Regions from separate parts of the Phascolarctobacterium sp. Marseille-Q4147 genome, predicted to be linked through region 2. Evidence: a T-box and tRNA genes for the amino acid it is inferred to sense, from the RefSeq annotation. Region 2 holds a T-box; the other holds one or more tRNA genes.
What was found. A T-box is a leader RNA that pairs with one kind of tRNA and senses whether it is charged. The one in region 2 lies ahead of leuS (leucine--tRNA ligase), so its partner is inferred to be a tRNA-Leu.
Positions count from the first base shown of each region.

Region 1 (12,924 bases), 300 kb from region 2:
ATAGTAGTGCCTTCATAGTTGATAGTGGTAGTGCCCAGAACCTTCTCAGCAGTCTTAACAACAACCTCTTCGGTCAGGTCCATCATATCGCGGTAATCGGCAAAAGCCTGATAAATCTCAACGCTGGTGAATTCCGGGTTATGACGGTTATCGATACCCTCGTTACGGAATACGCGGCCCATTTCATATACGCGGTCCATACCGCCTACGATAAGGCGTTTAAGGTACAGTTCAGGCGCAATACGCATATAAACCTGCATATCCAGAGCGTTATGATAGCTGATAAACGGACGTGCGGCAGCACCACCTGCGATGGTGTTGAGAATAGGAGTTTCTACCTCCAGGAAATCATGGCTGTCGAGAACCTCGCGTACACTTCTGATAATCTGGCTGCGTTTTACAAAGGTATCACGCACTTCCGGATTAACAATCAGGTCAACATAGCGTTGACGGTAACGGGTTTCAACGTCCTTCAGACCGTGCCATTTTTCCGGCAGCGGACGCAGGGATTTGGACAGCATTTCTACGGAATGAGCTTTAATAGACAGCTCGCCCATATGGGTACGGAAAGCAGTACCGGTAATGCCTACGGTATCGCCGATATCCATCAGCTTAATCAGCGCATAATTTTCTTCGCCGATAACGTCTTTACGTACATATACCTGGATACGGCCGGTCTTGTCCTGCATATCCATGAAGCAGGTTTTGCCGTGGCCGCGGATAGCCATAATACGGCCTGCCATTTTAACTTCGGTTTCTTTTTCGGACAGCTCATCGAACTGCGCAGCGATATCTGCTGCACGATGAGTGTACAGGAAGCGATAGCCGAAAGGCTTCCAGCCATGCTCCTCAATTTTATGCATCTTGTCAATGCGGACCTGCATTTGCTCGTTGATTTCGTTTTCGGTAAGCACTGCAGCTTCTTCTGTATTAGGTTTGTTTTTTACCTCTGCCATTATCGCCCTTGCTCCTTTTTATTTAATTTCTACGATTTCGTAGGACAATTCACCTACAGGGGTTTTAGTAATAACAATGTCATGAACCTTACGGCCCAGAATTGCTGCACCTACAGGGGATTCGTTGGAAATACGGTTTTCGAACGGATCTGCTTCGGTAGTACCAACAATGGTATAGGTTTCTTCATCGCCGGTTTCTACGTCCTTCAGCAGTACGGTAGAACCAAGAGATACAATGCCTGCTGCTTTGCTGGCACTGTCATCGATGATAGTAGCAGTTTTAATCATCTGCTCCAGCTCCAGAATACGGCCTTCGTTTTTACCTTGGTCTTCCTTGGCCTGATCGTACTCGGAGTTCTCGCTCAAGTCGCCCTGTGCTCTCGCTTCTTTCAGGCGTTCAACGATTTCTTCGCGGATTTCGCCCTTACGTTGAGCTAATTCTTCTTGTAATTTTTTTAAGCCTTCAGCTGTTAAAATAGTTTCCTTGCTTGCCATTTTCCTGCTCCTTTATCATTATTTATATAAAAATTTACTTACACACATATATTGATTATATATGTTGCCGGATTTACTTGTCAATATCAGCAGCCATGCACTGCCAGGGCATGCTGAGCGTTATGCTTGACTTCCTCAATATGCTGGGTAGAAACAGCACGTTCAAAATTGCGGAAGCCCGCCATCTTGAAGTTATGCTTATCTGCCAGCTGTGAAATAAGATTGATCTTATTGATATCCAGGGATCTGCCTAAGGAGAAGTTTTCATAACGTCCATCCAGTGCCAGAATCATGGTTTCTGCCATGCACGCATAGGACGTGTGCGGCGGGAAGCCGAAGTTGAAATGAAAATCTACGTCACCTGGCACGTTAATAACGCCGCCTTCGATTACCAGCACATCGTTACGCTTCAGTGATACATCACGCGATACGTTACGCGGACGCGCAACATCGCATACTACGGCACCGGGTTTCAAATCGCCGGGTTCAATCAAAAAGTCGAGCGCACTGGTTACGGTAATAACAATGTCAGCCTCCTGCAGGGATGTGCGGATATCCTGGCTTACGGCAACCTCGCAATGATTTTGCTCAATAAGCTCCTGCGCCAGCTCCTCCAGCGGTCCCATATGACGGGCAACAAGCGTAATATGCTTAACCTCTTTTGCCAAAAGACGTACGGAAGCAGCACCGATAGAGCCGGTGGCACCGACTACGACAGCACGGCATTCCTTCAGGTCCTTGCCCATCATTCTGGCAGCCTGCTTGGTGCCCTGAATAGCGGTAGCAACGGTATAGCTGTTGCCGCTGGTAACTGCTATATCCAGATTTTTTGCTACGGTAATGCCTGCATCACCGACGATGGAAGTGAAAGCTCCCAGGCCGACAATCTTGGCTCCCAGCTCCTGAGCAACCTTGCCGGACTCGATGATTCTGTCCATAACAAATTCCTCAGGCAGCTCCACCATCTGCTTAGCAGTCAGCGGACAGCCGATAAACCAGCCTTCGGCTTCGGCATAAGGACTCTTGATGCCGGTAATATGAGAAACCTTGAAAGGCTTCTTCATTTTCAGACAGGCTTCGATTATCGGGTCGGGAATATACCTCATCAATGGTGATAAGTGTTCCATATCCTGCAGGGATAATGGATGTAGAATAAAAGCAAATTTTTCCATAAAAACAAACTACTCCTTCGTACCAAAGTACTCAACAGAAGATTCTATATGATAATGCTCTAAAAGCTTCAGATATTCATCCGCCGTGAGCGGTTCTTTACCGCCGTGCAATGCAACCAGCATGGCCTCCATAACATTGGTGCCGAAGCTGCGTCCTTGAATACAGGGAGTTGTCGTAATCAGCATTTTGATTCCCGCCTCCTGCAGCATCACTCTATCAGCAGCAGTAACTGTATTAGTAATAATCGTTTTTCCCGGCAGCTTATCCGGCATAAACTTTTTTATATAATGAAAATCACCGGCAATGATATCATTCTCCAGAAAATATTCCGGATGACGCACTACCCGCACTTCCTGATCCTTGCCCATGGGGTAAAACCAGCTTACCGGCAGCTTGGTAACAAGCGGTGCCAACAGCGCTGCCCACCATGCAAGCGCCTTCAGCGAATATAACGGCTTATTGACATTCAGGCCGAAAATAAGGTCACCGAAGGTAACCTCAGCACCTGCCTCCAGCAATGCCTCCGCCATACCAAAGCGGTCCACGCCGCAGACCATCAGCACCTTGCTGCCCTTTATCGGCACCTTGCCGCCGGCCGCAAGTGATTTAATCAGCTTACGCTCCAGCGAATTTTTCAGGCCGCTGCCATCCAAAACCGGTGTTTTTTTTACATTAGCAATCAGATGAGCCGATTCACGGAAAGTATAACGCTTTTTGCCTGCATAAACATATAAATCCGTACCGCCCAGACCGATGGCATCAGCTTTGCCGTCCCAGCGTTCCAGGAGCTGACGTGCTCTGTCAAAATCGCCGTCGGTTCCCCGGCGTTCGATGCTGATTTTGCGTCCTCCCAGTTCCAATATGGCGCCGGCATCACGTTTAGATGACCCCAGACTGATACTTACTACATGTTTTGCGTTGTTAGCTGCTTCCATGTTTTTAACTCCCTAAATGCTTCTTTTACAAATTATTATTTTAACATATTTGCGCGTCTTAGACAATGCCAGATGCAAAATGTTTTTCTGTTTCATAATAGCGATGCGCGCATTCGCTGTATTCTGCCAGCAGCTCCGTAAACTGCTCCTGCGTATCAACCTTATGGAAGCGTCCTCTGAATTCCGCTGCATGCGGCATGCCTTTAAGATAAGCAGAAATATGACGGCGCATCTCTTTTACCGCTACCACTTCGTTCTTGTAAGCAATGAGCATTTCCAGATGCTCCGCCGCCTGCGCCAGACGCTCCTTCAAAGAAGGCGGCTGCGGCAGCGGCTCGCCGCGCAATGCTGCCGCCAGTGCGGTAAACAGCCACGGGTTGCCGTCAGCACCGCGTCCGATCATCAGTCCGTCGCAGCCTGTCTGCTCCAGCATCCGCAATCCGTCCGCTACCGTAAAGATATCACCGTTGCCGAATACAGGCACCTTTACGGCCTGCTTTACGTCGGCAATAATGCTCCAGTCGGCCTTGCCCTCGTAAAACTGCTGGCGTGTACGTCCGTGTACGGCAACAGCGCTCACGCCTGCTGCCTCCACGGCACGCGCAATCTCCACCGCGTTGCGGTTGGCATCATCCCAACCCGCGCGGAACTTTACCGTCACCGGAATCTTTACGGCCTTCACCATCGCCGCCAGAATATCATGCGCCAGCTGCGGATTCTTCATCAGCGCCGAGCCTTCACCGTTATTGACAATCTTCGGCACCGGGCAGCCCATATTGAAATCAATCATATCAGCACCGCTGGCCTCTACCATGCGTGCAGCCTCCGCCAGCTCCGCAGGCACGCTGCCGAAAAGCTGGATGGCCGTCGGACGCTCGCCGTCATCAATGCGCAGCATTTCGGTAGTCTTGACGTTTTTGTACAGCAGGCCCTTGGCACTAACCATCTCCGACACGGTCATGCCGCAGCCCAGACGGCGGCAAATCAGGCGGAACGGCAAATCCGTAATGCCTGCCATCGGCGCCAACGCCAACGGTGCAGACAGCTCTATATTACCAATATTCATAAATATAACTCCTATCGAAAAAAGCTGCCGCGCAGCAAAACGCTACTCACGACAGCTTCAAACTTTTTTCTCACGAGCGACGGAATAAATCCCGGCTCTTATTTAGCGTTTTTTTCGTACAGAATGCGTAAACCATCCAAAGTCAGGAAAGGCTCTACAACATCAATACAATCAGATTCCGCAGCCATAGTATTGGCAAAGCCACCGGTAGCAATAACATAAGCATCGCCGCCGAGCTCCTTCTTCATATGGTTGACAATGCCCTCCATCTGACCTACGAAGCCGTAAATAGCACCTGCCTGCATAGAACTTACAGTATTACGGCAGATAACGGATTTAGGCTTAACGAGTTCGATACGCGGCAGCTTCGCTGCACGTTGGAAAAGCGCTTCTGTAGAAATGCCGATGCCGGGCGCAATAGCACCGCCCAGGTATTCACCTGTCGGCAACAGAGCACAGAAGGTGTTGGCAGTACCGAAATCAATGATAATCATCGGCTTGCCCAAATGACTGAATTTATGGAAGGCTGCCACAGCGTTAACAATACGGTCTGCACCAACCTCCTTGGGATTATCATATTTAATGAAAATGCCGTTTTTAACGCCAGGTCCTACAACCATCGGTTTAATGCCGAAATAGCGCTCACACATGTGGCACAAGGGAATCAGCACCGGAGGCACAACACTGGAAATAATGACGGAAGAAATTTTATCCATTTCCACATCACTATAAGCAAACATGCTGCGCAGCATAATACCAAATTCATCTGCAGTTTTAGAACGGTCTGTAGAAAAGCGCCAGTGTACCTTTAAAGTCTTATCCTCGAAAACACCGGCTACGATGTTTGTATTTCCTACATCCACAACAAGTAACATTCTAAGATCCTCCTCGGAAATCTGCGTTCCATTCGCAAAATACGGCATAAAAGCCTTTTTTATTTTACCACAAAGCGGAAATATTGCAAGAAGAAATTGTAGCTATTTAACGCTCAACTTTTTACGCGTACTCATTCCCCTTAGCCTTCGCCGGACGGATAGAAACATCACCGGCTACAACCTTTTCCTTGCTGCCGTCCTCGCGGCGTACAATCAGCAAGCCTTCTTCATCAATATCCTCGGCCGTACCGAAATAAGTCATATCCGGAGCAATGACCTTTACTTCCTGACCTAAGGTGCAGGAATAACGGCGCCATTCGTCAAATATGGGGCCAAAGCCTTCCTGTACCGCAGTTTCATACAGGTCCTCCATATTTTTGAGGATATCGCACAAAAGCTCTACTCTGGTAAAGGGCTCCGTTGCGGCATCAGCCACGGAAACAGCAAGGTCGCGTACTTCTTCCGGATAATCTTCGGGAGAAGCGTTGGTGTTGATACCGGTGCCGATAACAACATAATTGATATGACCGAATTCGGCATTCATCTCCGTCAGGATGCCTACAAGCTTGCGTCCCAGCAGAAGAACGTCGTTAGGCCATTTGATAGCGGCATGAACACCGGCAATCTTGTTGATAGCCTTTACTACGGCAACTGCTGCCAAAAGCGTACATTTGGAGGCCTCCTGCGGAAGGAACGGCGGCTTCAGCACCACGGAAAACCAGATGCCCTTCGCATAGGGGGAAATCCAACCGCGGGATAAACGGCCTTTGCCTGCGCCCTGCTCCTCTGCTACTACCAGCAGACCGTTTTCACAGCCTTCATTGGCCAATGCTTTAGCAAGATTGTTGCTGGAATCAACACTGTCGCGATAGCAGATATTGCGTCCCAGCCATTTTGTCTGCAGGCGGGACAAAATTTCCTGCGGGAACAGACGGTCAGGAACCTCGCGCAGAATATAACCGCGCTTAGGCACAGACTCAATCTCGTAGCCCTCGTTCTTCAATGCCTGGATATGCTTCCAGATAGCAGTGCGCGAAACCTCCAGCTCCTTGGAAATCTCTTCACCGGAAACCGGTGTCCCCTTACTGTTTCGCAACAGCTCCAAAATACGTTTACGCATATATATCATCCTCTCCGATTCTCTTAATACTCTTTGTTTTACGTCTAAAGCCTGTCTGTGCAGACATTCCGATATGCAAAGAGTAACACCAGGTTAACCAAAAGTCAAGTCTAAAGTGAACGATGCCTTCGATAAAAGTAAAAAACCGCCACACCTAAGTGCAGCGGCTCATAAATCAACCTTTATTTGATATACTGGTCCTCTAGCTTATCAAGCGTACCATCCATATCCTTTTCTTCCATAAAGAAGTTTACGTAGTTCAGCCAATCCTGGTCACCTTTAGCCATCAAGATACCAAAGTGATTTTTCGTGAACGGATCATCTAACAGCGGTGCTGCCAGACGGGCATCATCACGCACATAGCGACGTGCTTCCATAGTTTCGGTAATCATAACATCAGCCTTGCCTTCGGCAATCAGCGCAGGAATTTCTGCATTTTGCTGGTGTACCAAAAGTGTGCAATTAGGCAGATTGCTCAGAGCAAATTTTTCATTAGTGCCGCCGGGATTAACCATAACGCGAACGCTCTTCTTATTCAAATCCGCTTCGGATGTAAATTTCTTTGCATCAGCCTTGCGACAAAGAATCGTCTTACCGAATGTCAGATACCCATGAGACATATTCATTTTTTGCTCACGGGCAAAGGTTCTTGTAACACCGCACATAGCAATGTCAAACTTTCCAGCCATAGTGTCAGCCTGCAGTGTTTTCCATGTAGTCGGTACATATTGCACCTTAACTCCCAAGGACTGTGCCAACAGCTCCGCTACCTCAACGTCAAAGCCTTCATACTTGCCGGTTTCTTTATTAAGATAGCTCATAGGCTTATAATCACCGGTACTGCCGACCAGCAAAACTCCACGAGCCTGAACATCTTCAATTTTTCCTGCCTCTGCGCTCGGAGTCAAAGCACCAATACCACAAATTGTCGTTGCCAACAGCGCACCTACACATAATTTCTTCAAATTTACCATACTACCATCCTTCTTTCTTATCTGCTATGCAGCAGATATTTTGGATGTATTATACAATATTTATCGCCGGTTAGCTAGAATTTTATCACTTTTCCACAGAAACAAATTCAATTAAAGGAAAAGTGTTAAGATATTTACACAAGCAAGCCTCTAATACCATTTGCTCTGCACACGCACCCAGGCACCTGCTCCGCCCTTGCTGCGCACCTGCAGCCACGTGCCTTCATCAACCGGCTGCAGCAAGGTCTTGTCAACCTCCAGCTTAGCAGTTGCTCCCTTTACCGTCTGCACCTCAATAACGCAGGGAGTATTGGCCTTATCCATGCGTGCTTCCGCCAGCTTATAAACATCGCCCTCACGCAGCTGATATTTAGTGCGGTTTTTATCCTCTACTATCTTAGTCTGCACTGCTTTAACCGCAGTAGGCACCGCAAGCTCCAGCTTATCCGTCACATCCAGCTCCTCGCCCTTGGCGAAGCCGCCCGCCAACTGCGCAGTCACAGAAGGCTGACTGTAAAAGCTGTCGCCCTCCTTCACGCTGTAGCTTCTGTCCTTCAGACCAAAAATATTCATACCGATTGCAAAGCCTGCCAGCAGGCAGAGCAATGCCGCAATCCTCATTACCAGCTTATTACTCATCATGCCCACCTCACATCAGCTTCGCATCCGAAAGCGCATTGTATTTCACAAAGCCCGGCTTGCCGTTGAACTCAACCTTTTTCCACTGGCCTACATAAGGAAAGCGCAGCAGATTGGTAGAAAAATCAAGGTCATATTCCTTGTCATCAACTAAAACACGTCCCTTGGTTTCACCGCTGCCTCTGTCCGCCTGCAGCACAAGTACCTGCGTACCGGCAGGAATAATATGCCGCCTTCCGAAAAACTTGCGGAACTGCAGTTGCTGCTCCGTAACAGCATAGCGTTCATCCTTATCCTGACTGGAAACTGTATCAATATAATCCAGCTTAACACCGACAGACAGATAATCAATAACCTTGCCATGCAGCCCTGACGGGTCGCTGTACATAGCAGCCTTATCCTGCAGCACAACGCACTGCAGCCTGCCTGTTTCCACCTTGGCATAATGCAGCTCACTCGTAAGCTTCGCCGCATTGTAATGCGGTGAGGTTTTATTGCTGCTCCAGGCATAGCCTGCTCCGGCGATAAAGCCTATCAGCAACGCCGCCACACACACAGCAGCAGTTTTTCTGTTTATACTCTGCAATTTATCAAATGCCATCAGCACACACTCCCTTAGATAATAATTTCAGAAGCTTATACTATGCTTACATTTTCTCATACTTGCAGAGCTTTCGCAAGCAAAACAAAAAAAGCCCAAGAGCCATGCTCTTAGACCTGAGATTTAAATGGTGCGGTAGAGAGGATTTGAACCTCCACGGGGTCTCCCCCACTAGCTCCTGAGGCTAGCGCGTCTGCCGTTCCGCCACTACCGCATGCTTTATGCTTTTCGTTGCCGTCATAAGCAACATAGATATAATAACACAAACGGCAAGTCATGTCAACACTATTTTTAAATTTTTTCTGCAAAAATTTAAATTAAATCTGGAGGCAGCATTCGAATGCAAGACGCATGCCTTTGAACCATACCCTTTAGCGCCAGAAGCAGATTTTCCCGCCGAATAACTGCTTGATACTTAAGCAAACCTAAAAAAGCTGACTTCTGCATATTGCAGCTGCATTCTTATAATATAGCAAAACAGAAAAACAAAAAAGGACTCATGCGTTAACATAAGTCCTCATTAATTCAATGTTGGTGCGGTCGGTGGGATTTGAACCCACACGGGATTTCTCCCACCACCCCCTCAAAGTGGCGTGTCTGCCGTTCCACCACGACCGCGTCTTTGGGATAAAGTTCATAAATAAAAATGGTGCGGTAGAGAGGATTTGAACCTCCACGGGGTCTCCCCCACTAGCTCCTGAGGCTAGCGCGTCTGCCGTTCCGCCACTACCGCATGCTTTATTCACTTCGTTGCTGTCATAAGCAACATAGATATAATAGCATATTCTGACGCACTCGTCAAGTAATCTTGCGAAAAAAATTTTATAAAATCTTCCTTCGCTATTACTTTATCTTATCCTTATAAAGCAGATAATACTTATCCCTGTCCTGCAGTACCTTGGCAACATATTCGCGGGTATCGGGATAAGGGATAGATTTTATATCATTGAAATTGTAATCCCAGCCGTTTTCCTGCATCCATTCATGCGTCTGTCCGCGCCCTGCATTGTAGGCCACCATCAGCAGTACCAGGTTATGCTGAAATTCGTGCTCCAGCTCGCCTACGTACCAACAGCCCATGCGGATATTTTTTCTCGTCTGGTACAAATCACTGTCCTGATAGTTCTCCAGGCCCATCTGCTCAGCAATCCAACGTCCTGTTTCCGGCATAATCTGCATCAGGCCTACAGCTCCGACTTTGGAAACAGCATCATGCTTAAAGTTGCTTTCATTTTTGATAATGGCAGCGACCAGAAAAGGATCTACATTATTTTTCTTACTGTAGGTCACAATATCCTGCTGATAATCCCACATATAAACGAAGCGCATCTGCACAGTATCGCTGCTCCAGACCTTCCAACCGCCGAAGCCTATGACAAACAGCACGCCAAGAAGCAGCAGCCATCTGTACAGCCTTCCGTGTGTCTTAGTCCGTCTGCTGCGGGCTTTGCGCTTACTCTTCACCGACGCCACCCAAAAGCAGCTTCAGCTGCGAACGCACAGCCTGCATGGTTTCCGCCTGACTGCCGCTGTTGTCCAATACTACATCGGCATATTTTTTCTTTTCTGCCAAGGACATCTGCGCTTCAATGCGCGCATTCACCTCGTCCGCAGTCATGCCGCTGCGCAGCATTGCTCTTTCAACCTGCTGCTGACGGCTGACGGATACCAGCCACACGCTGTCCACATTCTTGTGCCAGCCACATTCAATCAGCAGAGGCACATCCAGCACTGCTGCCTTATGTCCCTGTTTACTGCTTGCAGCCAGAAAGCTTTCTGCCTGCTGCCAGACTATTTTATGGATAATAGCCTCTACTGCCTTCAGCGCTTCTTTGTCATGAAAAATGCGCTCGGCAACCTTGGCTCTGTCAAGCGTTCCTTCCTCGCTCAGATATTCCTTGCCCAATACGGCAATCACCTGCGCCAGGCCTTCGCTGCCTGCAGCTACTGCCAGACGTGCTTCGGCATCCGCATCAAAAACAGGCAGTCCCAAACTGCGCAGCTCTGCCGAAACTGTACTTTTACCGGAAGCAATGCCTCCCGTCAAACCTATTGTTATCATTATTCTCCACTCCTACCTTTGGCAATGCTCACAATAAACCGTGCCTCTGCCGCCTACCTTGGTTGTCTGCAGCAGCGCACCGCATTTTTTACAGGGCTTGCCGCCTCGGCCGTATACCAGCAAATGATTCTGGTTATCGCCCTTATTTCCTTCGCCGTCCTTATAATCACGGAAGGTTGTGCCACGATTTTTGATGCCCTGCGCGATTACCGCATTGACTGCCTCACACAAGCTGCCTACCTCAGCAGCGCTCAGGCTGCAGGCTTTGCGCATGGGCAGAATGCCGGACAGAGCCAGACATTCATCGGCATAGATATTGCCAAGACCGGCAATAATCTGCTGGTCCAGAATAAAGCTTTTGATAGCCTTCTTGCTTTTTTGCGCCAACGGCAGCAGATATTCGGCAGTAAAGCCTTCACTCAGCGGCTCCGGTCCCAGAGTTTCGTAGCCTTCAATATATGTATCGTTATCGGTTACCAGATACAGTGTACCGAAGGTACGGATATCCGTAAACCACATTGTTACGTCATCAGAAAGCGTAAACTTTATTTTAGCGTACGCCGGTGCAGGTGCGGCTGACGGCTGCGCCAACAGTGCGCCTGTCATGCGCAGATGCACTATCAGCTGCTGATTAGGTGCAGTCTGCAGCACCAGATATTTGCCGCGTCGGCCCACGCTGCTGATGGTTTTGCCCACCAGTCCTTTGATAAAGGCATCAGGCTGAGGATATTTTATCAATCGCTCCAGATATACTTCTACTGCTAAAATTTTCTTTCCTTCTATATGAGGCGCAAGTGTTTTGCGCACCTGCTCCACCTCAGGCATTTCCGGCATAGGTCTTCCCCTCTTTCCGTAAAGTATCCGTTATTTTGTTTCCGCCCAGTCGCGACCGCAATTAACGTCGGCCAGCAGCGGAATATCCAGTGACGCAGCACCTTCCATGGCTGTGCGCACAAGCTGTGCTACCTGCTCCTTCTCATCCTCAGTAACTTCCAGCACCAGCTCATCGTGTACCTGCAGCAAAATTCTGCTCTTGCACTGCGCCTTATCCAGCTCGCGCTGCACGGCAATCATAGCCTTCTTCATGATATCTGCGGCAGTTCCCTGAATCGGGGTGTTGATAGCTGTACGCTCCGCAAAGCTGCGAAGATTGAAATTACTGCTGCGGATTTCCGGCAGATAACGTCTGCGTCCCATCAGTGTGCTGACATAGCCTTGCTCACGTGCCTTGGCTACAATATCTTCCATATATTTTTTTACGCCTGTATAGCGTTCAAAATAGCTGTCAATATAACCTGCTGCCTCTTTGCGGCCGACATCCAGCTGTTTGGCCAGGCCAAAATCGCTGATGCCGTAAACAATGCCGAAGTTAACAGCCTTCGCACGGCTGCGCATTTCGGGCGTTACTTCTTCAAGCGGCACACCGAAAACCTCGGCAGCGGTGCGCGCATGGATATCCTGACCATGACGGAAGGCCTCCAAAAGCAGCTCATCCTGAGCAATGCAGGCCAGAATACGCAGTTCAACCTGCGAATAGTCACAGCTCATCAGCAAATCATATCCTGCTCCCGGAACAAAAATACGGCGAATCTGTCTGCCCTCCTCCGTGCGTGCAGGAATATTCTGCAGGTTGGGATCAGTGCTGGACAAACGGCCTGTTACCGTTACCGTCTGCTGAAAGTGCGTATGAATGCGTCCCGTTTTAGGATTAATCAACGGCTGCAGACCTTCCAGATAGGTGGACTGCAGCTTCGCCAGCTTGCGGTGCTCCAGAATGGTGGCAATCAGAGGATGCTTGCCCTCCAGTGCTTCCAGTACCTTGGCATCGGTAGAATAGCCTGTTTTCGTCTTTTTGATTACCGGCAGCTGCAAGCGTTCAAATAAAATCACGCCCAACTGCTTGGGAGATTTCAGGTTAAATTCTTCGCCCGCCTGTTCCTGTGCCAAAGCCTCCAGCTTGGCAATACGGTGCCCCATATCCTCGTTCAGCTGCAGCAAAAGCTCCTTATCCGGTGTAATACCGGCAAA
Region 1 is NZ_CP072874.1:1,309,280-1,322,203, reverse strand. It holds gene lysS (lysine--tRNA ligase) at 1-956, opposite strand, end outside; gene greA (transcription elongation factor GreA) at 975-1,451, opposite strand; gene KAH19_RS06270 (NAD(P)-dependent oxidoreductase) at 1,538-2,623, opposite strand; gene KAH19_RS06265 (quinate 5-dehydrogenase) at 2,633-3,559, opposite strand; gene dusB (tRNA dihydrouridine synthase DusB) at 3,618-4,625, opposite strand; gene KAH19_RS06255 (type III pantothenate kinase) at 4,724-5,500, opposite strand; gene KAH19_RS06250 (biotin--[acetyl-CoA-carboxylase] ligase) at 5,622-6,620, opposite strand; gene KAH19_RS06245 (transporter substrate-binding domain-containing protein) at 6,803-7,594, opposite strand; gene KAH19_RS06240 (hypothetical protein) at 7,745-8,236, opposite strand; gene KAH19_RS06235 (hypothetical protein) at 8,244-8,834, opposite strand; tRNA gene KAH19_RS06230 (tRNA-Leu) at 8,963-9,048, opposite strand; tRNA gene KAH19_RS06225 (tRNA-Leu) at 9,367-9,452, opposite strand; tRNA gene KAH19_RS06220 (tRNA-Leu) at 9,482-9,567, opposite strand; gene KAH19_RS06215 (lytic transglycosylase domain-containing protein) at 9,678-10,298, opposite strand; gene coaE (dephospho-CoA kinase) at 10,288-10,896, opposite strand; gene mutM (bifunctional DNA-formamidopyrimidine glycosylase/DNA-(apurinic or apyrimidinic site) lyase) at 10,909-11,730, opposite strand; gene polA (DNA polymerase I) at 11,761-12,924, opposite strand, start outside.
Region 1: it has a tRNA-Leu gene. The T-box ahead of leuS (leucine--tRNA ligase) is inferred to sense a tRNA for this amino acid. The anticodon was not compared.

Region 2 (17,986 bases):
CAGTGCGACGGCTGCTGCGACGGCTGCGGTGCTTGTGCCGCTGCCTGCCCGGTCGGCGCTGTGAGCGTGGCTGACGGTAAAGCAAAAATAGATTACAGTAAGTGCGTTTTCTGCGGCCGCTGTGTAGAGGCCTGCGCGCGTAAGGCGTTGGTGCATACGAACCATGATGCTTTGGCGCAGATTCTGGCTGACAGTGCCGTTGAGGTCAGTGAGGCAGTTACAGCGAAATTGGGACGTTCGCTGCATGTGCGTCATCTTGACGCAGGCAGCTGCAATGCCTGCGACTTTGAGCTGGGTGCGATGAGTAATCCTGTTTATGATTTGCATCGTTACGGTATCGCCTTCGTTGCTTCTCCGCGTCATGCGGATATGCTGATGGTTACCGGCGTGGTTACGCGCAACCTGGAGCAGGCGCTGCGTATGACCTATGACGCTATGCCTGAACCGAAAATGGTTATGGCCTGCGGTGCCTGTGCCTGCGGCGGCGAAACCTATGGCAGCACTTATGCTGTTGTAGGACGTGCGGCTGACGTGGTGCCGGTTGATATTGCTGTGCCCGGATGCCCGCCGCGACCGGCTGCAATTATTGTGGCTTTGTGTGCTGCGGCAGACATGTTGAAGGAAAGAATGTAACCTTGTTTTAAAAAAGAATTAATCAGTATTTTATTACACTGATTAATTCTTTTTTGCATTTTTATACTTGTACTCTGCTGTAATACGTGATAATATATAGAAAATCAGTTACGTTCGATAAACTGATATGGGGAATACAAATGAGGGGGTTTGAAAAATGATTGTTTTTAGACCGGCAACTTTCAGCGATGTAGAACATATACATAAATTGCTGAATTATTATGCAAAGGAAGGCTTGATGCTGCCACGTGCGCGCAATTCGATTTATGAGAATCTGCGTGATTATATTTTAGCGGTGGAAAATAACCGTCTGTTGGGCTGCGGTGCGCTGCATTTTGTCTGGGACCGCTTTGCGGAAATACGCTCGCTGGCGGTGGAACCGAGCCTGCAGAAAACAGGTATAGGCCGTCAACTGGTGGAGCATTTGGAAAAGGAGGGCATTGAGCGCGGAGTGACGATGTTTTTCACTCTGACTTATCAGCCGGGATTTTTTGCCAAGTGCGATTATATTGAAACGGCGAAGGATAAGCTGCCGCAGAAGGTATGGAAGGAATGCGTGTATTGTCCGCAGTATCCGTACTGTAATGAAATTGCTTTCATCAAGACAACGGTTGATTACGAGCCGTCGCAAATCAAATTCTAAAATTTAAGGGCTGCCGTGCGCATTTTGTCATCGCTGATGACGAGGCTGCGCTGAGGGCAGCTCTTTTATTTTTTCGCGTTGAATGTTACAATAATCAAATAGAGTAGAAAAAACGCACGGTGATTTTGCCGCTGCAGGGTCAGATAAATTTACGGAAAAGAGGTTGAATTTATGAAATTATATTCCTGGAATGTTAACGGTTTGCGTGCCTGCATGACGAAGGGCTTTGCTGAATTTTTGCAGGAGGCGGCACCGGATATTATTTGTCTGCAGGAAACGAAGATGCAGCGTGAGCAGGCTGATTTTGTGTTCCCCGGCTATGAGGAGTATTGGAACAGTGCGGAGCGCAAGGGCTACAGCGGTACTGCTGTTTTTACGAAGGTTAGGCCGCTGGCTGTTACCTATGGCCTGGGACAGGAGGAGCACGATAAGGAAGGCCGTGTGATTACGCTGGAGTTTGAGAGCTTTTATCTGGTGACGGTGTATACGCCTAATTCCAAGGATGGTCTGGCGCGTCTTGATTACCGCATGGTGTGGGAGGATGTGTTCCGTGCTTATCTGCAGGAGCTGGATGCGAAGAAGCCGGTTGTTGTCTGTGGTGATCTTAATGTGGCGGCTGAGGAGATTGATTTGAAGAATCCTAAGACTAACCGCAAGAATGCAGGCTTTACGGACGAGGAGCGCGCTAAGTTCCGCGAGCTGAAGGCTGCGGGATTTACGGACAGCTTCCGTTATCTGCATCCAGAGGAGGTTAAGTACAGCTGGTGGAGCTATCGCTTTAAGGCGCGCGAGAAGAATGCGGGTTGGCGTATTGATTATTTTGTGGTGTCGGACAGAATTGCGGATAAGCTGCGGAGTGCGGAGATTCACAATGAGGTTTTCGGCAGCGATCATTGTCCGGTAAGTGTTGAGCTGGATGTGTGAATTTCTGGTGTCGCAATTGTATATCGTTCCAATCAGAGCAATTTCTTAACGCAAATTTCGTGTGGAACCAAGACGAAGCGGCGCAAAACTCGCGCTATGCTGACAAATGCTACTATAAAAATTAGGCATAGCGCTCAGACATTGCGCCCCTTCTGTGGTTCCAGACACTTATTTGCTAAAATTGCTATTCATTACACGATATAGCAATTGCTCGTTGACAGAGAACATTGCAAGGTAAGTGTTGAGCTGGATGTGTAAGGGTTGATTCTGGCGTTGCAATTGCATATTTTGTACTTTCATTTTTACGGTTTTGGTTTTTATTTTTTAGTTGGTGATGAACATGGATTTTAAAATTCAGGCTCCGTTTGAGCCTGCCGGCGACCAGCCGCAGGCGATTGCCAAGCTGGCGGAGGGCGTGGAGCAGGGCCTGCGCACGCAGGTGCTGTTGGGCGCAACGGGTACAGGCAAGACGTATACGATTGCGCAGGTAATCAATAAGGTGCGCAAGCCGACGCTGGTGATTGCGCATAATAAGACGTTGGCGGCACAGCTGGCGAGTGAGCTGAAGGCGTTCTTCCCGGAGAATGCGGTGGAATATTTTGTTTCGTATTACGATTATTATCAGCCGGAGGCCTATATTCCCCAGTCGGATACGTATATTGAGAAGGATGCTTCGATTAACGACGAGATTGATAAGCTGCGCCATAGTGCGACCAGCGCTTTGTTTGAACGCAAGGATGTTATTATTGTAGCCAGTGTTTCCTGTATTTACGGCTTGGGCGCGCCGCAGGAGTATTATGATATGGTGCTGTCGTTGCGCCTGGGGCAGATTATCGACCGCCAGAAGATTTTGCATAAGCTGGTGGAGATTCAATACAATCGTAATGATATTGATTTCAAGCGTGGCACCTTCCGTGTGCGCGGTGATGTGATTGAGGTTATTCCGGCGGCGTACGGTGAAAAGGCTGTGCGCATTGAAATGTTCGATGACGAGGTTGACCGCATTGTGGAATTTGATGTGCTGACAGGCGAGATTCTGGCGCAGCGCAATCATGTGGCAATTTTCCCGGCGAGCCACTATGTAACGAGCCGTGAGAATCTTGAACGCGCTATGAATGATATCCGCGAGGAGCTGGACGAGCGCCTGGATGAGCTGAATAAGCATGGCAGATTGCTGGAGGCACAGCGTCTGGAGCAGCGCACGAATTACGATTTGGAGATGATGCAGGAGATGGGCTACTGCTCCGGCATCGAAAACTATTCCCGCCATCTGGCAGGGCGCAAGGCCGGTGAGCCTCCGTTTACGCTGGTAAATTATTTCCCTAAGGACTTTTTGCTGGTGGTGGATGAGTCGCATGTAACGCTGCCGCAGATTCGTGCTATGTACGCCGGTGACCGTTCGCGTAAGGAGATGTTGGTGGAGCATGGCTTCCGTCTGCCGTCGGCCTATGATAACAGACCGCTGACCTTTGACGAGTTTCAGGCGCAGATTAAGCAGGCGATTTATGTTTCTGCTACGCCGGCGAAGTATGAGCTGGAGCAGGCAGACAATGTTGTCGAGCAGATTATCCGTCCGACCGGACTGCTGGACCCGCAGATTGAAATCCGCCCGATTAAGGGACAGATTGACGATTTACTGGGCGAAATAAACAAGGTTGCCACCGCAGGCGAGCGTGTGCTGGTCACTACGCTGACGAAGCGCATGGCAGAGGACCTGACGGAATATCTGAAGCAGGCAGGCGTGCGTGTGCGCTATCTGCATTCGGAAATCGCCACGATTGAAAGAGCGGAGATTATCGACAGCCTGCGTGCCGGTAAGTTTGATGTGCTGGTAGGCATTAACCTGCTGCGTGAAGGCCTTGATTTGCCGGAGGTATCTCTGATTGCGATTCTGGATGCGGACAAGGAAGGCTTTTTGCGCAGTGATACGGCGATGATTCAGACCATAGGACGCGCTGCGCGTAATGCTCACGGTCGTGTTATTATGTATGCCGACCGTATTACCGACAGCATGCAGCGGGCGATAGACGAAACCAATCGCCGTCGCGAAAAGCAGCAGGCGTACAACGAGGAGCACCACATTACGCCGAAAACGATTTATAAGGAGCAGCGCCAACTGATTAAGCTGACGAAGGTGGCAGATACGGAAGAAGCCGAAGCCTATGGCAGCAGCAAGAAGCTGAAGCAGAAATCAACTAAGGAGCTGAACACGCTGGCCCGCGAGCTGGAAAGACGGATGCAGGAGGCGGCGAAGGCGCTGGACTTCGAGGCGGCGGCCGAGCTGCGTGACCAGCTGATTATCGTCAAGGGACAGCTGGGGCAGAAGCTGGTGCCGAAGAAAAAGAAAAAATAAATGCCGATGCGGGAGTTTGACTTTTCCTGCTTTGCGTTATATAATATACAAGATATTTTTATTCAAATTCTGTGAAGCGGAGCAGTAATCTGCAGTATCTTTCAGAAAGTCGGCGGTTGATGCAAGCCGGCAGTTAGGGCAGATGAACTCACCGTGAAGAAGCCGCAAGGAAATGTGCGGACGTGATGCTGCGTTAAGGCTAATTGAGTGGCGGCTGTAGCCGCAATCAGGGTGGTACCGCGAATTTTTCGTCCCTGACCTTTTTTAAGGTCGGGGATTTTTTATTTTCGACCAACAATAATACCTGGGAGGTAATGAAATGATTCAAGAAAAGTATGCTCCCCATGCTATTGAAGCTAAATGGCAAAAATACTGGGAAGAAAACAAAACCTTTAAAGTAGAGATGGATAAGGATAAACCTAAATCCTACGTTCTGGAAATGTTCCCCTATCCGTCCGGCAACCTGCATATGGGCCACGTTCGTAACTACTCCATCGGCGACGTAATCGCACGTTTCCGCACCATGAAGGGCTTCAACGTTCTGCATCCGATGGGCTGGGACTCCTTTGGTATGCCTGCTGAAAACGCAGCTATCAAACACAATATTCCGCCTAAAAAATGGACTTTGGAAAACATCGCTAACATGACCCGTCAGCTGAAGGCTCTCGGTCTGTCCTATGATTGGGACCGCGAGGTTACAACCTGCAAGGAAGATTATTACAAATGGACTCAATGGTTTTTTGAGCTGTTCTACAAACGCGGTCTGGCAGTTAAAAAGGAATCTGCCGTAAACTGGTGCGACACCTGTAACACCGTATTGGCTAACGAGCAGGTTATCGACGGCAAATGCTGGCGCTGCGACCATGAGGTTGTTAAAAAGGATTTGAGCCAATGGTTCTTCAAAATCACCGATTATGCTGATGAGCTGCTGAAGGATCTTGACCTGCTGCCGGGCTGGCCTGAGCGCGTAAAAACCATGCAGCACAACTGGATCGGCCGCAGCGAAGGCTTGGAATTCTCCTTCGAAATTCCTGCACTGAACGATACTGTTGCTGTTTACACCACCCGTCCGGATACTGCTTACGGCGTAACCTTCATGGCTCTGGCTGCCGAGCATCCGCTGATTAAAAAGATTTGCGAAAACAATCCGAAGGCTGACGAAATCAATGCTTTCTGCGAGCGTGTACGCAATCAGTCCGAAATTGAACGTACCTCCAGCGAATCCGAAAAAGAGGGCGTATTCACCGGCGTATACTGCATCAACCCGTTCACCGGCCGCAAGGTAGAAATCTGGGTAACCAACTATGTACTGTATGATTACGGTACCGGCGCTGTAATGGGCGTTCCTACCGGTGACCAACGTGACTGGATGTTTGCTGACAAATACGGCATTGAAAAAATCGTTACCATCTGCCCGATTGGCAAAGAGCTGAAGCTGGAAGAAATGACCTGCGCTTACGAAGAAAAAGAAGGCATGCTGGTTAACTCCGGCGAATTCACCGGCATGGAAATGCACAAGGCTATGAGCGCTATTATGGACAAGGCTGAAGCTGAAGGCTTCGGTAAACGCCGTGTAAACTATCGTCTGCGCGATTGGCTGATCAGCCGTCAGCGTTATTGGGGCGCTCCGATTCCTATCATTTATTGCCCGCACTGCGGCGAGGTTCTGGTTCCGGAAGAGCAGCTGCCGGTTCGCCTGCCTGAGGACGTAAGCTTTACTGCTGGTGCTAAATCTCCGCTGGCAACCTCCGAGAAATTCGTTCACTGCAAATGCCCGAAATGCGGTGCTGACGCAACCCGTGAAACCGATACCATGGACACCTTCCTGTGCTCCTCCTGGTACTATCTGCGTTATACCGACGCACACAACGACAAGATGCCGTTTGACAAGGAACTCAATAACTATTGGGGTCCTGTAGACCAATATATCGGCGGTATTGAGCATGCTATTCTGCATCTGCTGTATTCCCGCTTCTTTGTAAAGGTTCTGCGTGACGCAGGCCTGGTTGATTACGATGAACCGTTCAGCAACCTGCTGACTCAGGGCATGGTAATCAAAGACGGTGCTAAGATGAGTAAATCTCTGGGCAACGTTGTTTCTCCGGAAGAAATTCTTTCCAAATACGGTGCCGATACCGCGCGTCTGTTCATCCTCTTTGCTGCTCCGCCTGAAAGAGAGCTGGAGTGGAGCGACCAGGGCGTTGAAGGCTCCTTCCGCTTCCTGAACCGTATCTGGCGTATTGTACAAGCTTTTGAAGCTGTTCTGGCACAAAAGGTTACCGAATATGATCACAGCAACCTGAGCGAAGCAGACAAGGACCTGCGTCGTGTACTGCATGGCAGCATTAAGAAGGTTACTAACGATATCGAAACCCGCTTCAACTTCAACACTGCTATTTCCACTATGATGGAACTGGTTAACGCTCTCTATGCTTATAAGGAAGCTGTTAAAGAGCCGAATGCAGGTCTGGTTTACGAAGCAATTTCCGACCTTATCAAGATGATGAGCCCGTTTGTTCCGCATATCACCGAAGAGCTGTGGCGCGGTGCTATCGATGCCAACAGCAGCGTACATGAACAAAGCTGGCCTGAGTGCGATGAAGAAGCACTGAAGGTTGACAATGTAGAAATCGTTCTGCAGGTTAACGGCAAGGTTCGCGGTCGTCTGACTGTTCCGGCTGAAGCTACCAAGGAAGAGCTGGAGAAGATTGCTATGGCTGACGCTAACGTTCAGGCTCATATCGGCGATGCAACCGTACGTAAGGTTATCTGCGTACCCGGCCGTCTGGTAAACATCGTAGCGAAGTGAGACCCGATTTGTAACGAGCGCGAGCGAAGTTAGAAATCGAAAAGGTCGAACGAATCCCCGTTGCGAGCGGATAGCGAGCAAAAAGAGGGGGAAAGTGACATCCACTTTGTCGCGAGCAATACCGAAGCGAGAAAGTGAAATGGTGGAACGAATCCCCGTTGCGACCGAACAGGGAGCAAAAAGAGGGGGAAAATAAAATTTGTTGCGAGCTTTAGTATTACTGGCCACTAACCACTAATTACTAACCGCGACCACCGCAGTTACAGCTGTCCTGCAGCAGGCAGTTTCCGCAGACTGTAGCGCGGACAAAAAAATAAGCAGTGCATGTCAGCAATGACATTATTTAGTAGTACTAAATAACGCTTACATTTTCAGAGTCTCTGAGAATAACGTAATTGTTATTCTTGGGGGCTCTTTTTGTTTTTTGTGATGTTTATTCAGCGATTAATTTAAAAGAGGATCCCCTCGGGGGGGTTGTCACCCGCAAGGGTGACTGAGTGGGGATAGCGTTGCACTAGTCAACAAATTTTAGACACAAATCACAAAAAAATATACAACAAAAATCTCTCTGTTATTCAGCTACACTTCTATAATGCAACTCGCGATATTGAATAGGCGTCAGATAGTTTAAAGAATAAGCAGGACGCTGTTCATTAAAGAAATGAATGTATTCTGTTACTTCATCTACAACAGACTTTTCTCCTGTTACATGAAAATCAGTAAACATTTCTGTTTTTATCCAACCATTAATCGCTTCCATTGCTGCATTATCGGTAGGTGTTCCTGCACGAGACATAGAATGGGTAATGCTATACATTGGCAACAAGTCATTAAATGCCTTAGACGCGTAAACGGAACCTTGGTCTGAATGTAGGATCATTTCATATTCTGGATATTGTTTCTTTAAAGCAATTAAATCCTCCAAACCGCTAATATATGTCATGCGGTCACCTCGTTTAGAAGAAAGAGAATGACTTACAATTTCATTATTCCAAAGGTCCATATACAATGTCAGCTCATAATAAATCCCTTTAACATGAAAAGCAGTCATATCGCTTACAATACATTGTAGCGGTCCATCAATCTGCATTTCTTTCATGAGCAGATTCGGAAAAATCCGGTATGAATCCCCTGGTTTCTTGTATTTGTAATGCTTAGCCTGACTTTTAATACCAGTAATTTTGCAACACTTATGTGCATATGCATCCGAAAGGATAAGACCGGTATCCAGACGAATCTTAGCGTTAAGCCAGCGATATCCGTGAGAAGGATATTTAGCATGGTATTCATTAAAAAGCAAAATATTACTAAGCAGATTCCGCATTTTTGTAGAAGGATGTGAGAGCTTCTTCTTCCATGCATAGAAGCTGCTACGCTGTACATTCATTGTTTCGCATATAAGTTTTACCGGAAATTCGCCAGAGAGTTCTAATATTACTTGGTATTCTTGTTGCCGTATAGAATTACTGTACCATCCCCTTTCACCGCATAGCCTTTTTTTAATCTAGCTTCTGCAATTCTTGCTTTAAGCAACTCACGAATTAATTCTTCCTTGGTCATAGATTGATAATCATCCGTGTTCGCAGAAAGTGCAGGTGCATTGGGACGTATTATATTACATTTTTGTTGTTTACAATTTTTTGCAGGCAGGTTATTCGCATCTCTGTACATACGCATATAGGTACGTGCTGTACCTTCGCAAATATTGTATAACTCTGCTGCTTGATAGCGAGTAATCTCGCTATCATATATTCGGCGACCAATGTCTAATTTTTCTTGTTTAGTGTATTTCATGGTAAACCTCCTGTTTAGACCGAAGTATTGCTTGTCTATTGATATATATATTGGTGTATTCCATTATATATCATCTGTACAAGAAATACCCCCTCTGTGTCTAAAATAAGTTTACCACTTCAGCGTTCAGAAAGAGTTCAAACAATAGAACCCCTCTCCGCCTCGACAAGCTCGGCACCTCTCCCCGAGGAGAGGCTCAGTCTGCCGATTTACGTCATATGAGAGGCTCCCCTTGGGGGGAGCTGTCACCCGCAAGGGTGACTGAGAGGGGAGAATAACTAAAGGAGAATAATTATGTTTAATAATTTATCAGACAGACCAACAAAAAATTTTGCAAAAAAATTACGTAAGGCAATGACCAGACAGGAAAAACATCTATGGTATGATTTTTTGCGAAATTACAGATGCAAATGGTATAAACAAAAGCCAATAGGCAGATATATTGCAGATTTTTATTGTGGACGGGTTAAGTTGATAGTTGAAGTGGATGGGAGTCAACATTACGAAGATAAGCATGCGAAATATGATGAAAGAAGAACAGCTTATTTTAATGATTTGGGAATAACAGTAATAAGATTTCCTAATAATGCTATTGATAAAAATTTTAATAACGTTTGTGATGAGATAGAGAAGGTTGTGTCTGCGTTGGAATTGATTATGAAAACGTAAGAAATAAAACTTTAAAAGAGGCTCCCTTAGGGGGGAGCTGTCACCCGTAAGGGTGACTGAGAGAGGATAGAGTTCAGAAAACAGCTGCACAGAAAAACCCCTCTCCGCCTCGACAAGCTCGGCACCTCTCCCCAAGGAGAGGCTCAGTCTACTGATGTACGTCATTATGATAGGCTCTATTTTTTGTTCTAAAATATTTTCCCAACACCCTAAGGAGGTATCCCCATGCAAGCAAAAGCTAAAAAACTAATCTTCATCGCCGTTCTCCTCACAGGCTGCATAATAACCAGCCTTATAAGCACCAATGACAAAGAAAAAGCATTGCCCGGCGGCAGCCTGCCGCAGTCCGCGCAAGGTGCGTTCGCGTCCAAAGCAACGCAGGCAAAAACAGTGCGCGTGCAGGTGAGCGGCGCCGTGCTGGAGCCTGGGATTTATGACCTGCCTGCCAACTGCAGAGTGGAAGAGGCCATTGCTGCTGCCGGCGGCTTGACGGAAAAGGCCGACAGCGAACGTGTCAACTTGGTGCGTAAGGTGCGCGACGGTATGCAGATACGAGTACCGGTGCAGAAGGCTGCAAGGACAAACAGCACGCAGAGGAAAAACGCTCAGGCAAAGTCCGGTTTAGGTGAGAGTGCGTCAGGAAAGTCCGGCAGTAATAAAGCAGGCTCAGGCAGAAACAGCAGCGTGATGCAGAGCGTGCGCATCAACAGCGCGAGCACCGGAGAGCTGCAGCAGCTGCCGGGCATCGGTCCGGCGTTGGCGCAGCGCATTGTGGAAACAAGAAACAGTGGGCGTTTTACCAGCGCGGATGATTTGCTGCGTGTGCCGGGAATCGGCAAAGCCAAGCTGGCGAAGCTGCGTGATTATGTGGAGGTAGATTAGTGCTGCAGAAAACACGTTATTTACGCTTATTTTTGCCCTTCATGCTGCTTTGCGTACTGCTCTTTCGTTTGCTTAGCGTGCCGCCGTCCGCCGAGCAGCAGCTTGCTGCCTGCGTCGGACAGCAGATGATTGTGTATGGAGCGGTGGAGCCTTTGAGTGTGCGCAGGCAGGATGGCTTTAGCAGTGCAGTTCTGCGCTGCGAAAATGTGTATAGTGATACAGAGCTTGCTTACAGCGGACGCTTGCGCGTAAGTGTGAAGGGCGAGCTGCCGCAGGCAGGCTGCGTGGTGCTTAAGGGAACGTTGGAGCGTTTGGACAGCCTGCGCAACCCCGGCGGCTTTGATGCTGCGAGCTATAACAGAGTGCAGGAGCTTGGCGGGCGTTTGAGCAAGGCGCAGCTGCTAAAGACAGAGCCGCAGGTTTTGTGGTGGCAGCATTTTGCTTTGTGGAACAAAAAGCTGAGCGAACGCATAGAATCTACAGCAGGTGCTGAATATGGGGCACTGCTGAGCGGCATGGTGCTTGGCGGCAGTGGCAGGCTGGACGAAGAAACGCGCGAGCTGTTTACAGATAATGGTCTGGCACATCTGCTTTCTGTTTCGGGCACGCATATTGTGCTGCTGACAGGCATGCTGCTTGCTTTGCTGCAGTGGGTACCGCTGCCTTGGCGTAAGGTTATTGTTATTACTTTGCTGATTGCTTATGCATTGCTCTGCGGCTTGCGTCCGCCGGTGCTGCGGGCGCTGGCTATGAGCAGCGTCCTGCTGCTTGGCGGCAGCGGCGCGGAGCGCGGGCGCTTACTGTGTCTGGTGGCGGCACTGCTGTTGTGTCTGCAGCCGTTATGGCTGGCCGATATAGGTTTTCAGCTATCGTTCGGGGCGGCGGCCGGTCTTTTGTGGCTGCTGCCTGCATGCCAAAGGCTACTGCCACAGGCCTTGCCTGCGCCGATAGGGGAAGCGGCAGCTGTTTCGCTGGCAGCGCAGCTGGCTGTCCTGCCGCTGGAGGTGTACTATTTTCACCAAATTTCGCTGATTGCATTGGTAAGCAATATCGTGCTGGTGCCGACATTGGAAATCGCGGCGCAGTTGGCACTTGTGGGGGCACTGTTGCCCGTGTACGGAGAGTATCTGTTGCAGCTTGCTGCCTGGTTGGCAGCGCAGGTGCTGACGCAGGCACGCTTTTTTGCCGACCTGCCGTACAGCACGGTGGTTATCGGCAAGCTGCCTGCCTATTGTTTTGTGCTTTATTATGCAACGTTGTTTGTGTGGGCGAATTTCCTATGGCTGCAATTTTGGAGTAATAGGGAGCGGCGCTGCATCCTGCTTTTGCATGCTTTGCTGCTTGCCGGGACGCTTGCTTATCAGCAGTATCGCACGCTGCCACTGGCCTGCTATTTTCTGGACGTGGGGCAGGGTGATTGCGCTGTTATTGTCACACCTTCGCAGCGGGTGGCAATTATTGATACCGGCGGTTTGAAAAATATATCGACTGCAACGCGCGTGATTACGCCGTTTTTGCGCTATCTTGGCAAGCGTGAAGCGGATATCCTGCTTTTGAGCCATTATGATTTTGACCACGTCGGTGCTGCAGCGGACCTATTGCGACAGCTGCGGGTGAAAAAGCTGCTCCTGCCTAACGAAGCGCTGACGGAGGAAAGCAAAAGGGTGCAGCAGGAAATTTTGGCGCAGGCCGGCAGGACGCAGGCGCATGTAGTGCAGAGCGGTGAACGCTATGCGTTGGATGATAATGCGGAGCTTGTTTTAGTTGATGTACCGCAGCAGGCTGTGCCGGGAAACGAAGCTAGCACGCTGGCGGCGCTGCACAGCGCGCAGGGCAGCGTGCTGTTTACAGGCGACATGGGGGAAGAACGTGAGCAGGGGCTGCAGCTACAACAGTACACTGTGCTGAAGGCAGGACATCACGGTTCGCATTACAGCAGCAGTATGGAATTTCTGGAGCAGGTGCGCCCACGGCTGACGGTGATTTCCTGCGGGCGCGGCAATCGCTACGGCCATCCGCATCAGGAAACGCTTGAGCGTTTGCAGGCCATAGGCAGTGCTGTTGTCCGAACGGATGAGCTGGGGTGCATTAAAGTTGTTTTTGACGCAGAGGGAATAAAATGCTATGGCTACGCGGATTTACAGTGAAGCTGTTGTCAAAATATAACTCATAAGTTATAATTAAAGGAGAGTAATTAAGGAGTGAGGAAAGTGAAGAATAGTGCAGTGGGTTATGAATGGCAGGATGTAAGAAAGAATATTTTTACACCGGAAGAAATTTCTGCCAGTGATTTGCGAGTTGCTTTAATCGGTGAACTGATCAAGGCACGTCAGGATAAGGGAATAACCCAAAAGCAATTAGAGCTTTTGAGCGGAGTAAAGCAGCCTGTAATTGCTAGAATGGAAAACGGTACCTCTATTCCTAAAATCAGTACAATCTTAAAAATACTTGCACCTTTGGGAAAGACTTTAGCCATTGTACCGTTAGAAAAATAATAAGAGGGAATACAGATGGATATTAAACCGGAAAACCTGATTTCACTATTACAACAGCATAAGCCGCTGCCGCAGGCGCAGGTACTGCTTTTGTGCGGCGAGGAGGATTACTACCGCAACAGCATTATTGCCGCGCTGCCGGAATATGTTTTTGGCGATACGCCGGAGGCTGACCGCGAAATAACGGTCTTTGACAAGGATACCAATTTATCCGGGCTGCAGGCGGCTGTCAACAGCTATCCCTTCTTCTGCGGCAAATCGCTGATTTTTTTAAAGGATGAAAAGCTGTGGGCAGCAAAGCCTGCCAAAGCAAACAGCGCTGCGAATGCGCAGGATGATACAGATTCCAAGAAAATGGAGCAGCTGGCGGCGATAGTCAGCGATGTACCGGATTATTGCCTGCTGGTTATCAGCAGCAAAAAAATGGATAAGCGGACCAAGCTGTATAAGCAGCTCAAAGCAAGCGCGCTGATTTGTCCGTGTGAGCGCATTAAGGAAAGAGAGCTTGATGACTGGCTGTACGCGCAGGCAGCAGCTTACGGTGCACATTTTACCAGAGATGCGCTGGCTGCCATCAGCGAATATATTGAGCCGGTGAAGGAAGAAATTCCCCTGGATTTGCTGCAGCAGGAAATCGGCAAGCTGGCAATTTATGCCGCAGGACGCAGAGAATGGACGGAAGATGATGTGCTGAATGTTTTTGCACTGCTGCCCAACGCCTCATCTTTTGCACTGACCAATTATATTATGGCAGGCAAGCTGAAGCAATGTCTGGAGCTGCTGGCGAGCGAACGCAAGCACGGAACCTATATCCTGCCTTTGAGCGCAACTGTCGCATTTAAGCTGCGTCAGGTGCTGCGCTATCTGGAGCTGAAGCGCAGAGGCTACGACCAGAAGGGCATTATGGAGGAGCTGGGGATGCGCAGCCCATATGCCTACAGATTTTTGGAGCGCGACAGCAGGCGCTTTGATGAAAAGCGTCTGACGGAAGCATTGCTGGGACTATCAGATATGAATATCAAGCTGCGTCAGGGCGGACGCGGCTACGAAAAGCTGGAGGAAATACTTGTCCGCCTGCTTGCATGATATCTTATCCTCAGAAATTAAAGCTGGACAAAAGCACTTAATATCTGCTATAATAATAAGACAGTCAACGAGGACTTTTTTGAGTAAGGAAGTAGTGTGTCCATGCTTAAAAAGGTCCTTTTTCGTTTATCTTGCAGAAAATATGTAGGGAGCATTTTTCTGCAGCATGATAATTAGGGAGTATTGAGAAAGGAGGCAGCCTTATGGCTGCACTGATCATGAACAACAAAGATTTACTGTACGTAATTAAACCTGAAGAACAAAACGAAAGCACTCTGCGTGAGCTTCTGACTCTGCATCCGGAGATTCAGTTCGTATCTCTGATGGGTGTGGATTTTGCCGGTAATGATACCGACGAAAAAATCCCGATGAAGATTTTCCTTGAGGATATCGATGGCTTTTTGGCAGGCAGCGCAGCACAGACTGACGGCTCCTCCGTTGTGCTGACCGGTATCGCTACTCTGAACGATGCCCGCGTTGATATGAAGGTTGATAAAACCGTTAACTGGTTTGTTGATTATAACTATGAGCATTTTGACGCAGAAAGCGGTCGCATGATCGGTACTCTGCGCATTCCCTGCTATCTGATTCACAACGGCAATCATGTTGATTCCCGTTCTATTTTGAATGATACTCTGGCTTATGTAGAAAAAGAAATCATGGATTTGTTTGCTAAGCATCCGGTAATTGCCGGTCTGGAGCATGTAAATCCTGCTGAGATTGAAAAGCTGCTCTTCACCAGTGCTACAGAGCTGGAATTTTGGGTAAAAACTCCGCGTGAGGACGCACCGCTGGAGGCTCTGAGCTCCTCTCAGGTAATGCAGGAGCAATACTGGCAGCGTACCCGCGGCAACGTGCGTACTGCATTGGAGCAGACTATCCAGACTCTGGAGCTGTACGGTCTGGAGCCGGAAATGGGCCACAAGGAATGCGGCGGCGTTAAAGGCCAGATTGACGGTGCAGGTCATATGACTCACGTTATGGAGCAGCTGGAGGTTGACTGGAAGTTCAGCAGCGGCGTTCAGACTGCAGATAACGAGCTTTTGGCACGCATCATCGTTAAAGAGGTTTTCCGCATGAACGGCTTGGAGGTTTCCTTCCAGGCTAAACCGATTCCCGGTGTTGCAGGCAGCGGTGAGCATACACATGTAGGCATTGCCGCAAAAATGAAAAACGGCAAGATTGTCAACCTGTTCTCGCCGAAGGATATGCACAAGGACTTCCTGTCCGCTGTCGGTTACGGCGCTCTCATGGGCCTTTTGAAAAACTACGAGGTAACCAATCCGTTTATCTCCTGCACCATTGACTCTCTGAACCGTCTGAAACCCGGCTTTGAAGCTCCTGTCTGCATCGTTACCAGCCTCGGTCTGAGCCCGGATAATCCGTCCCGTAACAGAACCATTCTTGCAGGCCTGATCCGTGATCTGGACAACGATAAGGCTACCCGTATTGAAATGCGTTCTCCAAACCCGTACACCAACACCTACATCGCTATTGCTGCCTTCTATCTGTCCTGCCTCGATGGCATTAAGGCTTGCGTAGAATCCGGCAAGGACCTGAAGGCTCTGGAAAAAGAAATTTCCAAGAAGGCCGGCGAAGAGGGCTTCTATCTGGATACCGACCGTCAATACCGTACTGAGGAAGACGTTTTTGAAGATTTCACTGCGGAAGAACGCAGCAAGCTGTTCGGTGAACCGCCTGCTACCGTTTGGGAAAATCTCTGCGCCTTCGAAAAATATCCGGAAAAGGTTGCCGTGCTCACCCAAGGCAATATCCTGAAGAAGGAATATATCGACTCCTTCATGCAGGGTGCGCTGATTCGCTGGAAAACCGAGCTTTTGACTCGTCTGATTCCGGAAAACTATCAGGCTGTTATTGATATGAAGCGCTTGCACAATCAGGAAACCTGCACCGACTGCGACTTGGCAATGTGGCGTAAAATTCAGAACCTGCGTGCTAAGCTGGCCAAGGATTCCTTCGAAGAGAAGAGCATCTTCACTGCTATCCGCAGAGCTGTTGCCGAAGGCGACTACGATACTGTTTCCAAGCTCAAGGTTGAGATGGGAGCAACTATGGAAGAGCTCAAGACTCTGTATCACGATTACAAGCAAAATATTATCGATTAATTTAAATGCTTCTTGCATGGCTGCTGTACTCAAAGTGCGGCAGCCATTTTGTTTCGTGCTTAGACCAAAGTGCGACTATTGAAAAAATTATCCCTAAAACTTTCCTTTCAGCTTATTTTTTTGCATGAAACTGTTGAGTTAAGCGCTGTTTTGTGGTAAAATATCAAAGATATATTGACAGTAATATTTTCTGCTGTCCGAAGAAAGGCGATGATAGCTGTGGAGCAGGTCAAGGATGTTCCTGCCTATATTCGCCAGATGTACACGGATAATAATTTTATGACTAAATTCGGTGTGCATATTGGTGAAATAAAGTGTGGCAGTGCTGAAGTAAGCATTGACGTTGATCCGGCAAAGCATTTTAATCATCGTGACATTTGTCACGGCGGAGTGATGTTGGCCTTGGCAGACTCCGTTCTGGGTGTTACCGGTGCAAGCGTGGGCGCTGTAGTGGCAACTCTTAATTTCAGCATGAATTTTATCAGAGGTGTCCATGAGCCGACTACCTTAACGGTACGAAGCCATATTAAGCATTCCGGACATTCTACGATGGTTATTGAAGCTGAAATGACTGACAGCAAAGAGCATTTAATTGGGACGATTTTAACAACGATGTTTGTCGTCGACAGATTTAAAGAGATACCCGCCAAATGGTGAGCTTGCCTGAGTTTATTTGGAAGGGAAATGACGCGGAAGACCGCTTGATATCAAGGAGGATATGATGGATTTTGCATTAAACGAGGAACAATTAGAATTACAGGAAATGGTAAGGGAGTTTGTTGAAAAAGAAATTACTCCTTATGCTGCTGAAATGGATGCAGAAAACCATATGCGTGACGGCCTGATTGACAAGGCTAACGAAATGGGCTTACTGAACGTTATTGTTCCGGAAGAATTAGATGGCCCCGGCCTGGACAGCATTTCTGTTGCTACCATTTATGAAGAGCTGGGCAAAGGCTGCGCAGGTGTTGCAACCTCTCTGGCTGCCAACAGCCTGGCAACTGTACCTGTTCTGCTGGCAGGCACCGATGAACAAAAGAAAATGTATTGCGATGTCCTGAACAATGGCGGTCTGGCTGCTTTCGCACTGACCGAGCCCGGTGCAGGCAGTGATGCAGGCGGTGTTTCTACCCGTGCTGTACACAACAAGGAAGAGGGTACCTACACTTTGAACGGTACCAAAATGTTCATTACCAACGGTGGTCTGGCAGAAATTTTCCTGGTATTCGCTAACACCCGTAAAACCGGCGGTATCCGTGGTTTGACTGCTTTCATCGTTCCGAAAGACACTCCGGGCTTCTCCGTTGGCAAAAAAGAAAACAAAATGGGCATCCGTCCTTCCAATACTACCGAGCTGGTTCTGCAAGACGTTGTTATTCCTGAGTCCTATCGCGTAGGCCGCGAAGGCGAAGGCTTCCGTATTGCTATGAACACCTTGGACAGCGCTCGTCCGTTCGTTGGCGCTGTTTCCGTAGGTATCGCTCAGGCTGCTCTGGATTGCGCTGTTAAATATGCTAAAGAGCGCCGTCAGTTCGGCCAGCCGATTGCTTCCTTCCAAATGGTTCAAGGCAT
Region 2 is NZ_CP072874.1:1,608,018-1,626,003, forward strand. It holds gene nuoB (NADH-quinone oxidoreductase subunit NuoB) at 1-633, shown strand, start outside; gene KAH19_RS07595 (N-acetyltransferase) at 794-1,276, shown strand; gene KAH19_RS07600 (exodeoxyribonuclease III) at 1,448-2,200, shown strand; gene uvrB (excinuclease ABC subunit UvrB) at 2,541-4,553, shown strand; T-box leader at 4,616-4,812, shown strand; gene leuS (leucine--tRNA ligase) at 4,873-7,362, shown strand; gene KAH19_RS07615 (IS3 family transposase) at 7,934-8,797, opposite strand; gene KAH19_RS07620 (hypothetical protein) at 8,797-9,156, opposite strand; gene KAH19_RS07625 (endonuclease domain-containing protein) at 9,451-9,825, shown strand; gene KAH19_RS07630 (helix-hairpin-helix domain-containing protein) at 10,051-10,707, shown strand; gene KAH19_RS07635 (DNA internalization-related competence protein ComEC/Rec2) at 10,707-12,854, shown strand; gene KAH19_RS07640 (helix-turn-helix domain-containing protein) at 12,918-13,202, shown strand; gene holA (DNA polymerase III subunit delta) at 13,218-14,288, shown strand; gene KAH19_RS07650 (glutamine synthetase) at 14,492-16,414, shown strand; gene KAH19_RS07655 (PaaI family thioesterase) at 16,625-17,071, shown strand; gene KAH19_RS07660 (acyl-CoA dehydrogenase family protein) at 17,136-17,986, shown strand, end outside.